2 regions of the Bacillus basilensis genome follow, and region 1 is predicted to be linked to the other one. Evidence: a T-box and tRNA genes for the amino acid it is inferred to sense, from the RefSeq annotation. Region 1 holds a T-box; the other holds one or more tRNA genes.

What was found. A T-box is a leader RNA that pairs with one kind of tRNA and senses whether it is charged. The one in region 1 lies ahead of ACQVV1_RS24925 (valine--tRNA ligase), so its partner is inferred to be a tRNA-Val.
Region 2: it has a tRNA-Val gene. The T-box ahead of ACQVV1_RS24925 (valine--tRNA ligase) is inferred to sense a tRNA for this amino acid. The anticodon was not compared.

Annotation. Positions count from the first base shown of each region.
Region 1 is NZ_JBNTQO010000019.1:30,003-36,206, forward strand. Features, by position in the region: gene ACQVV1_RS24925 (valine--tRNA ligase) at 1-1,944, opposite strand, end outside; T-box leader at 1,982-2,214, opposite strand; gene ysxE (spore coat protein YsxE) at 2,485-3,510, opposite strand; gene spoVID (stage VI sporulation protein D) at 3,577-4,590, opposite strand; gene hemL (glutamate-1-semialdehyde 2,1-aminomutase) at 4,670-5,959, opposite strand; gene hemB (porphobilinogen synthase) at 5,959-6,204, opposite strand, start outside.
Region 2 is NZ_JBNTQO010000006.1:199,484-204,277, forward strand. Features, by position in the region: gene ACQVV1_RS15050 (DUF3884 family protein) at 572-892, shown strand; tRNA gene ACQVV1_RS15055 (tRNA-Leu) at 1,249-1,330, opposite strand; tRNA gene ACQVV1_RS15060 (tRNA-Cys) at 1,341-1,411, opposite strand; tRNA gene ACQVV1_RS15065 (tRNA-Gly) at 1,426-1,500, opposite strand; tRNA gene ACQVV1_RS15070 (tRNA-Gln) at 1,506-1,580, opposite strand; tRNA gene ACQVV1_RS15075 (tRNA-His) at 1,644-1,719, opposite strand; tRNA gene ACQVV1_RS15080 (tRNA-Trp) at 1,739-1,812, opposite strand; tRNA gene ACQVV1_RS15085 (tRNA-Tyr) at 1,820-1,903, opposite strand; tRNA gene ACQVV1_RS15090 (tRNA-Thr) at 1,914-1,989, opposite strand; tRNA gene ACQVV1_RS15095 (tRNA-Phe) at 2,008-2,083, opposite strand; tRNA gene ACQVV1_RS15100 (tRNA-Asp) at 2,093-2,168, opposite strand; tRNA gene ACQVV1_RS15105 (tRNA-Met) at 2,172-2,248, opposite strand; tRNA gene ACQVV1_RS15110 (tRNA-Val) at 2,273-2,348, opposite strand; tRNA gene ACQVV1_RS15115 (tRNA-Glu) at 2,353-2,427, opposite strand; tRNA gene ACQVV1_RS15120 (tRNA-Ser) at 2,436-2,526, opposite strand; tRNA gene ACQVV1_RS15125 (tRNA-Asn) at 2,530-2,604, opposite strand; gene ACQVV1_RS15130 (SprT family protein) at 2,719-3,177, opposite strand; gene cmpA (cortex morphogenetic protein CmpA) at 3,373-3,489, shown strand; gene ACQVV1_RS15140 (Tex family protein) at 3,547-4,794, opposite strand, start outside.

The sequences.
Region 1 (6,204 bases):
ACAGAAATCGTCCCAAATGAAGTTGTATAATGAACGACCAGCTTCACCAAACTCATATTTATCCATGTTACGTGTTACGCTTTCGATTGTTTCATTTAAGCGAGTTAAAATCCACTTATCCGCAACTGATTTTTCACCAGTTAAATCGATTTCTTCATACTTCATATCATCCATGTTCATTAATACGAAACGTGATGCATTCCAAATTTTATTAATGAAGTTCCAAGTAGATTCTACTTTTTCCATGCTGAAACGTAAATCTTGACCTGGTGCACTTCCTGTTGATAAGAAGAAACGCATTGCATCTGCACCATACTTCTCGATAACGTCCATTGGATCAATACCGTTACCAAGAGATTTACTCATTTTACGTCCTTGCTCATCACGAACTAAACCGTGAATTAATACATCTTTAAATGGACGCTCGCCTGTAAACTCTAAACCTTGGAAAATCATACGAGATACCCAGAAGAAGATGATGTCATAACCAGTTACTAGTGCATCTGTTGAATAGTAACGTTTGAAGTCTGCTGAATCTTCGTTTGGCCAACCAAGTGTTGAGAATGGCCATAACGCTGAACTGAACCATGTATCAAGTACGTCGTTATCTTGGTTCCAGTTTTCAATATCTGCTGGCGCTTCTGTACCTACGTATACTTCACCAGTTTCTTTATGATACCAAGCTGGAATGCGGTGTCCCCACCATAACTGACGAGAAATACACCAGTCATGAATGTTTTCCATCCAGCGTAAGTATGTGTTTTCGAAACGCTCTGGTACGAACGTTACTTTCTCTTCTTCTTTTTGTTGAAGCGCTACTGCTTTTTCAGCAAGTGGAGCCATTTTTACGAACCATTGTGTTGATAAGTACGGCTCAACAACTGCACCACTACGCTCACTATGACCTACAGAATGCATATGAGGCTCAATTTCTACTAATACGCCTGCTTCTTGTAAATCTTTCACTAACGCTTTACGACACTCAAAACGATCCATGCCGTTATACTTACCAGCTTTTTCATTCATCGATCCATCTTCGTTCATTACTAAAATACGTGGTAAATCATGACGGTTACCTACTTCAAAGTCATTCGGGTCATGAGCTGGTGTAATTTTTACAACGCCTGTTCCGAAATCTTTTTCTACGTATTCATCAGCAATAATCGGAATCTCACGGCCTACGATTGGAAGTGTAACTGTTTTTCCGATTAAATGTTTGTAACGATCGTCTTCTGGATGAACCGCTACTGCTGTATCACCAAGCATCGTTTCTGGACGAGTTGTTGCAAGACGAATGTGTCCAGAGCCATCTGTTAACGGATAGTTCATATGGTAGAATGCACCTTGAACTTCTTTATGAATTACTTCGATATCAGAAAGAGCTGTGCGTGTTGCTGGATCCCAGTTAATAATATATTCACCACGGTAAATTAAGCCTTTTTTGTATAATTGAACGAATACTTTATTAACCGCATCAGATAAACCTTTGTCTAATGTGAAGCGTTCACGAGAGTAGTCTAGTCCTAAACCAACTTTCCCCCATTGTTGACGAATATGAGAAGCGTATTCTTCTTTCCATTCCCAAGCTTTTTCAAGGAATTTCTCACGGCCAAGATCGTAACGTGAAATACCTTCTTCACGAAGTTTCCCTTCTACTTTCGCTTGTGTTGCGATTCCCGCATGATCCATTCCTGGAAGCCATAATACATCGTAACCTTGCATACGCTTCGTACGAGTTAAAATATCTTGAAGAGTTGTATCCCAAGCATGACCTAAGTGTAACTTACCAGTTACGTTTGGAGGTGGAATTACAATTGTATACGGTTGTTTCTTCTCATCTCCTGTTGCTTCAAAATATTTGCCTTCTAGCCACCACTGATAAAGGCCTTCTTCAACGGACATATGATCATATTTAGTTGGTAAATTCTTTTCCGTGTTTGACATTATTTTCCCTCCTTAAAATAAAAAATGCCCCTCATCCAAAAAGGACGAGGGACATCGCGGTACCACCTTTATTTACAAACAAATCCAAGAATTTGCTTATACTCTTAATTTGATAACGGACAAATCCGTCTTTTCCTAATGAGAACTATTCCGTTCAGAAAAGATGCTCCAGGGCTACCTTCTAACATAACTATCTAGAGAATCTCCCAGCTAATGATTCTCCTCTCTGAAGACGTTTCTTGTTATACTCTTCCCCTTCAAGGCATTTATATGATTGTTAATTATTATATACAATAGTGTAAAAAACGAAACCTTATTCGTCAAGATAAATTTAATACTACAGCTTTTCGGACCAAAAAAAGAAGATAAGTAGCACCTCTACTTATCTTCTTTACCCCGCTATTTGCGGGCAGTAAGACCTCCACCTCAAAATTCAGCTGAAGCAAAGAAGTTAGGTGGGAGATCAACTGCCCGTAAATGCCCGATTGGTTCAACTAATAATCGGCGGGGGATGAACCCCCCACTGATTAAAGTTTCACTTTATCCGTTCCCTTGCTGGGCAGCTTGTAATTGCGAAAGGAAATATTCTATATTACTAACGAGCCAATGCGATTGTTGCAAGCTCTTCACTCCGAGAAGTTCATTTTCCTCATTACGACTCTCTCTTCTTTTCTTATAAGACTGGATTTGCCGAATAAATTGCGATGGATACGTCATATACGCAAACATGAGTAGTTGCTCTTCTTTCGTAAAAGGGAAATTTTTTTGGTACATTTGATACCATTCAAACCGATCACTTCGCGCAATTGGATATGTGTTTAACGACCGAGAATAAAACCCTACAATATCTTGCACAGGTGTTGCAAACTTTGATTTTTCTAAACTAATAAAATAGCCATTCCGCTCATAGTCGAATAAAAAATGATTAAGTGATACGTTACCATGTACAAACGTAATGCGTGTTGTCTCTTTTTCTTTCATCGCATCGTTCCACTCATTTAATTGCTTCGTTGCAAACTCACGCGCTCTCATTACATGATGATAGTACGTACAATATTGCAGTTCAAATGGTGACATATACCACTTCGCTTCAGATTCTACAAGAAACTCTTCTAGAATCTCGCCATCATTCTCCCAGCGATCGGATATATTTGTATAATGTTTTTCTAGATCCTCTTCTGTATACGTTTCTTCTTTTACTGTTTTTTGATGCAACGTTCCGAGAGTCTGAAACATTTTATGGTATTGATCATTATCCTCGCCGCTTCCTTCCGCACGTTCTAACCAAGGCATTAAATAATAATTATACGTCCCGTCACTTAAAATATAATTTCCATCCGTCGCATGGTAGATAGGTACATAATTTGAAAAACCTTTCTCCTTCAAATATTGAATATGATGCAGAAAGTTATTCCGCTCTAACTTTCTACCTTCTATTTTCTTGAGCGCATATGGACCTTGATTCGTATAAATTTTCGTTACGCTTCCGTGCTCTTCCATATGCTGCATATCCAATCTATATTGCCTTACAATGGGTTCATAGCGATTTCGTAATTCCATATCCATACGAATAACCCTTTCTATTCAAAACGTAGACTCCAGGAAAAGAAGTGAGTGAAAACACTCACTCCCTTATTTCGCCTTTGCCCTTGAAACGGGAATATAAATAATTTGCCCCGTAGTTAAATATATATCTTCCGATTGATTTACACGATATAAGTTTTGTACAGACGTATCATAACGTTCTGCAACAGATTCAATTGTATCCCCTTCTTGCACGAAATACATTCTTAACTTCGTAAATTCTTCTTCCGGTTCTTTCGTAAATAATTGTGTTAAATAAAGCGCATTTTCATCTCGCTGTGAGTACGCTTCTTCTTGCTCTTCCTGCTTTTTCGCTTTTTCTTTCTTGAAATCTTTTCGTCCGAACAATTCAAATTGTGGCGTCGTTTCTTTCTCCTCTTCACGCTCCACAAATTCATGTTCTTCTATTTCCTCTTCTTCTAATTCCTGTTCTTTTCTTTCCTCTAATTGGAACGGTTCAAATGCGTAATCTTCCCATTCATCCGATTCCTTATAGACTGGTTCTTCTATGTGCGGCGTTGGTCTATTTTCATCCTCTTGTGCTGAATCAGCTTCTAACTCAGCATACGCCGTTTCTTCCTCTTCATCCTCTTCTTCCTCGATTCTTTCTTCATCACATAAACCTGTAATAGATATATCCGCTAGTAATTGTAAGCAACCATTTTCCTTTAATTCGTAATCAAATTCTTCGATGGATACATATAGTTCTTCAATTACTTTCACTCGATTTCTTGGAATTGATATTTCAAGCGGAAAGGAATGAACAAGTTCATTAACCCCATCTTCCCTTGTTTCGACATAATCAATTGACTTCGCTGGTGATAGATCTCTTAATGAATGGGCTGAATCATCTTGCCGTGCAACGTACTCTCCCGTTAAATCTAATTGCCCTCTCACGATAACTTCATGATCAAGCTCTTCTATCTCAACGTCTGGATCTAACGAAATTGACAAAAGTTCTTCGACTTCCTGTCCTTTTTGGAACCAAACAGATTCTTTTAATGAAAAACGTAATGAATGATCTGTTGCCACTTCTTTTCCCCCTCCCAAACTATATGTCATTACAGATTTATGTATGGAAAGCTGACTTTATGAATAAAAAAAATCGCTCCCCTTATGGAGAGCGATTTTCTTTCATCAATTAAGCCTTTAATTTTGACATTGCAATTTCAGCCGCTGCAATCGTCGCCTCAATATCTGCATCACTATGTGCTGTCGATAAGAATAAACCTTCGAATTGAGATGGCGGTAAGAATACACCTTGTTCCACCATTTCACGATAATAAGCTGCAAAGAATTCTAAGTTTGAAGATTTTGCTGCATCGTAATTAATAACTGGTTCATCTGTAAAGAAGATACCTATCATAGAACCCGCACGGTTAATATAATGCGGAATACCATGTTTTTCAGCTGCTTTACGTAAGCCAGCTTCTAACATTTCAGCTTTACGCTCGAATTCTACATATGATTCTGGTGTTAACTGCACTAACGTTTCATAACCGGCTGCCATTGCAAGTGGGTTACCTGATAAAGTACCCGCTTGGTAAATCGGTCCGCTCGGTGCAACTTGGCGCATAATTTCTGCTTTACCACCGTATGCTCCTACTGGTAATCCACCACCGATTACTTTACCTAAACAAGTTAAGTCAGGTGTTACACCGTAATAACCTTGTCCACAATTGTAAGCAACTCGGAATCCTGTCATTACTTCATCAAAAATAAGCAATGCACCATTTTGCTCTGTTACTTCACGAAGACCTTCTAAAAATCCTGGTTGCGGAGGAACAACACCCATATTTCCTGCCACTGGTTCTACAATTACACAAGCGATATCATCACCGAATTGTTCGAAAGCGTATTTCACACTTTCTAAATCGTTATACGCTACTGTAATCGTATTTTTCGCTACACCTTCTGGTACACCAGGGCTATCTGGTAAACCTAGTGTTGCCACACCAGAACCCGCTTTAATTAACAACGAATCACCATGGCCGTGGTAACAACCGATGAATTTCAAAATTTTATTACGGCCTGTATAACCACGAGCTAAACGTAGCGCACTCATTGTCGCTTCTGTTCCAGAGTTAACCATACGTACAATCTCAATTGATGGTACGCGCTCAATAACAAGTTTCGCTAATTTATTTTCAATTTCCGTTGGTGCACCGAAGCTTGTACCTCTTTCAGCAACAGCTTTTAAAGCTTCAACAACATGATCATTTGCATGGCCATGAATTAAAGGACCCCATGATAATACGTAATCGATGTATTCATTTCCATCGATATCATATACTTTAGAGCCTTTTCCACGCTCCATAAACAATGGATTCATACCGACAGACTTAAAGGCACGAACTGGGCTATTTACGCCACCAGGCATTAAATCTTGTGCTTCTTCAAACGCTGCAATCGACTTATCAAACTTTTTCATTATTTAGCGCCTCCTTCTTGTAACCATCTTGCTGCATCTTTTGCATGATACGTAATAATTAAATCTGCTCCTGCACGTTTCATGCTAATTAATTTTTCAAGTACAACTTCTTTTTCATTAATCCAACCATTTTGCGCTGCCGCTTTAATCATTGAATATTCACCGCTTACGTTATAAGCAACGACTGGTAAATTAAAGTTATTTTTCACATCACGAATGATATCTAAGTAAGAAAGAGCTGGCTT
Region 2 (4,794 bases), on a different contig from region 1:
GTGTATTCAACACATTTTTAAAAGAAATATAAAAAGTTCATTTTTGATTCATATTACAGACATAATATAAATCACTATCATTTGGTTCTTTCAACAAGTTATATTATACATGAATTCCTACGTTTATTACGAATTTTAGAATCACATAACATAATTTAGCAAAGAAGACTCTAACATCGCCAATACCGATGAACCGACACCCCCGAAGGAACACGATTTTGAGTCTTTTTAGGTGAATTTTATATAGTTATATAAATTGCTCCCCTTAAAATCCTTTATTTTAAGCATTTTAAAATCTTTGAGCTTCTTTAAACATGATAAATTAAAATGAAACGGAGCCAAAATGGAATCACAATAAATAACTGATACTTTTTATTTTCATTTCTCTCCCTTAATTAAGTTTATCCTATTTCATTTCTTATTTTTTCTTATTTTATTATCTCTCGCTAAACAATAAGATAAAGGGATAATTTCCCATAACGTCCCCCTAATTACTTTCTGTTGCTGTATAATTAAAATAGAAATTTTTTTGGAATCCACAAATTTGAAAGAAGGATGGGAGAGAGTTATTATGACACATTCAAATGAGAAAAAAGCACATGGTCTTAAAGGGATAGGAGAAAAACTAAACCCAACTATCTATCAAGTGAGATTCATGGAATTAGATGAACCAATTCAATTTGAGTCGTTTCCTGAATTAAAGGAATTAGGGGACTGGTTGAGTACTTCAACGCAAATGTGGTCGTGTCACTCAACTATGTACAAGTACAACAGAGAAGAATTTGAAAAGAAGTTTTTAGAAATTACAAAATTACCAGCTGATCATGTGCTAATATCTACTGGTGGTGTCGGATTTAACTTCATGTCACCAGGTTGGAGCAATTCTTTATAAAGGGATAAAAACGACTGTTAGTTTTTATCCTTTTAGTGTTTCACAGTTTACTCCAACTGTATAGTATGTGCTTTGATCGAGAAAAATTTTATACTTATCTTTTGAAAAGTAAATAAGGTGGATCAATTTTTAACGTTCAGTCGTTCAAATAAACGCTTCATTTTATTGTGTGAGGTCTTAAATTTCAAAGTTGGCAACCAGTATAAAATAAATTCAATGCTTCTTCATCAATGGTTACCATCTTCTGTTAATAATGTTCTACGTTTACTCACTTTTTGTGCTTATTTTGTCGTGTGAAGAAAATACAAAAAACTCTACACAATTAGTGTAGAGCCTTGATGTTACGCCGTTCATGATACCGATGGTCGGGGTCGAACCGACACTCCCGAAGGAACACGATTTTGAGTCGTGCGCGTCTGCCAATTCCGCCACATCGGCACAAAAGAAAAGGCGGCAACCGGATTTGAACCGGTGATAAAGGTTTTGCAGACCTCTGCCTTACCACTTGGCTATGCCGCCATATTAAATTTCATTGGAGCGGAAGACGGGATTCGAACCCGCGACCCCAACCTTGGCAAGGTTGTATTCTACCACTGAACTACTTCCGCAAAAATGGCTGGGCTAGCTGGATTCGAACCAGCGCATGACGGAGTCAAAGTCCGTTGCCTTACCGCTTGGCTATAGCCCATCGAATTCTTACTTAATTATATGTAAGTATCAATTAGATTATTTATAATTTTAAAAATAAAAATGGGGCGACTGATGGGAATCGAACCCACGAATGCCGGAGCCACAATCCGGTGCGTTAACCACTTCGCCACAACCGCCATGTTGTGTAAATATATTTGGCAGGGGCAGTAGGAATCGAACCCACACTGGAGGTTTTGGAGACCTCAGTTCTACCTTTAAACTATGCCCCTATGTAAATGGTGGAGGGGGGCAGATTCGAACTGCCGAACCCGAAGGAGCGGATTTACAGTCCGCCGCGTTTAGCCACTTCGCTACCCCTCCGAAACTTACATGGTGCCGGCTAGAGGACTTGAACCCCCAACCTACTGATTACAAGTCAGTTGCTCTACCAATTGAGCTAAGCCGGCGTATTTTATTAAAGTAAATGGTGGCTCGGGACGGAATCGAACCGCCGACACGAGGATTTTCAGTCCTCTGCTCTACCGACTGAGCTACCGAGCCTTATTAAAATGGCGGTCCCGACCGGGGTCGAACCGGCGATCTCCTGCGTGACAGGCAGGCATGTTAACCACTACACCACGGGACCATTTGGTTGCGGGGACAGGATTTGAACCTGCGACCTTCGGGTTATGAGCCCGACGAGCTACCGTGCTGCTCCACCCCGCGATAATATTATTCATATAGTTTATATGGTGGAGGATGACGGGATCGAACCGCCGACCCCCTGCTTGTAAGGCAGGTGCTCTCCCAGCTGAGCTAATCCTCCGAAGTGGTGACCCGTACGGGATTCGAACCCGTGTTACCGCCGTGAAAGGGCGGTGTCTTAACCACTTGACCAACGGGCCAATATGTATGGCAGAGAAGAAGGGATTCGAACCCTCGCACCGCGTTCGCGATCTACTCCCTTAGCAGGGGAGCCCCTTGAGCCACTTGGGTACTTCTCTGTATGGCTCCGCAGGTAGGACTCGAACCTACGACCGATCGGTTAACAGCCGATAGCTCTACCACTGAGCTACTGCGGAATAATGAAGACAATTTGTATCTTATAAAATTTCTCATTGTAAGTCAAGATGTTTTTTCACAACATCTTGTACAAACGTGACATGTTTATAATATACTGGATTGCGTTTTCACTGTCAAGATATTTTCTTTATCAGAATTAGTTTTCCTTTACACTTTCCGCAGACATATCTTTTTGTATTAATTTGACGTCTTCTTACATATTGAAGCAAACACTCCATACATTCATACATATAAATCTTTTTTCCCTTCTCTTCATTCATCATTCGTTTACAAAAACGGGGGGCACCGACTTCTTTTAACAGTTCGCGAAAATCCCTATCTCGGTGCTTATATCCTCTTCCTGTAATATGCAAGTGATAATGACAAAGTTCATGTTTAACGATCCCGACTAATTCTTCTTCCCCATACATTTCGTAATATCGATAATTCAGTTCAATATTGTGACTCTTCAATAGATAACGTCCACCAGTTGTACGCAGCCTACTATTGAACATAGCTTTATGTAAAAATGGCATTCCGAAGTATTGTATCGATACTTCTTCCACCAACCGCTGTATTTCTTGCTCATCCATTTTCATTCCTCCTAAACAAAAAAATATTTTTACACTTTTCTCCTCTCTTATACATATATTAAATAGTACATATACCCATCCTCATTCAAGAAGCGTGGTTTCTAAAAACATAGCATGAATAGAAATCCACTCACCAACCTCTCATCAATAGTACCTTATATTTATGAGAGTAGGATTAAACAAGGAGGGATTCCTATGCCTACGTGGCTAAAAAAACAAATGCAACGCGCATATTTTGAAAAAAACCGGTATCAAATTAAATTACTAAATGAATGCTGGTTTTATTATAGCAAAATACATCAAAGCTCATAATCCATTACACTTTCTATTCCATAAAAAAAGAGCAGTTTTATCTGCTCTCTTCTCTTATTATTCAATCGGCAACATGGATAATGCGACACGACCTTTTTTCGTATCAATATCATCTACCCATACCTTTACAATTTGTCCGACAGATACAATATCTAACGGATGCTTCACATACTGTGTGCTTAATTTAGAAATATGCACTAAACCATCTTGCTTTACACCAACATCAACAAAAGCACCAAAATCAACAACGTTACGAACCGTTCCTTCCAGCTCCATACCACGTTTTAAATCTTCTAATTTCAAAATTCCTTTTTTCAGAAGTGGTTTAGGCAACTCATCCCTCATGTCTCGCTCTGGACTAATGAGTGCATCTATAATATCAACCAATGTCGGTTCCCCAATTCCCGTTTCTTGGGACAACTTAGAAATCTCTACTTCTTCTAAACTCTTTTGTAACTGAGGTTGTCCTACGTCATCTTTTGATAGTCCTAGACTCTTCAATAACAATTCAACATTTTTATATTGTTCTGGATGAATACCCGTTCGGTCTAACGGATTTGTCCCTTCTAATATACGTAAGAAACCTACGCATTGCTCATATGTCTTCGCACCTAGACGCGGTATTTTCTTTAAGTCTGTTCGTTTTGTAAATTTCCCTTCTTCTTCACGCTTTGCCACAATATTTTTCGCAACAGTTTTCGATAAACCCGAAACATATTGCAACAACGCAACTGAAGCCGTATTTACATTCACACCGACTTGGTTAACTGCCGTCTCTACTACAAATGTTAATGATTCATTCAATCTCTTTTGAGATACATCGTGTTGGTATTGTCCAACCCCAACTGATTTAGGGTCAATTTTCACAAGTTCAGCAAGTGGATCTTGCAGACGTCTCCCAATAGAAACAGCACTTCTTTCTTCAACCTGTAAATTCGGAAATTCCTCACGAGCTAAATCGGAAGCTGAATATACACTCGCACCAGCTTCGTTCACAATAATATAGAAGACTTCTCGTTTCACATTTTGTAATACATCAACTATAAATTCTTCCGTTTCTCTAGAAGCTGTACCATTCCCAATTGCAATCATTTCAACTTGATATTTATCTATAATAGAAAGAACTTTCGTTTTTGCATCTTCATATTTACGAACTGGTGGATGCGGATAAATAACATCAATATATAGAACTTTCCCCGTATCATCTACAACAGATAATTTACAACCCGTTCTATATGCAGGGTCTACAGCTAGCACTACTTTCCCTTTCATTGGAGGTTGTAATAATAAGTTACGCAAGTTCTC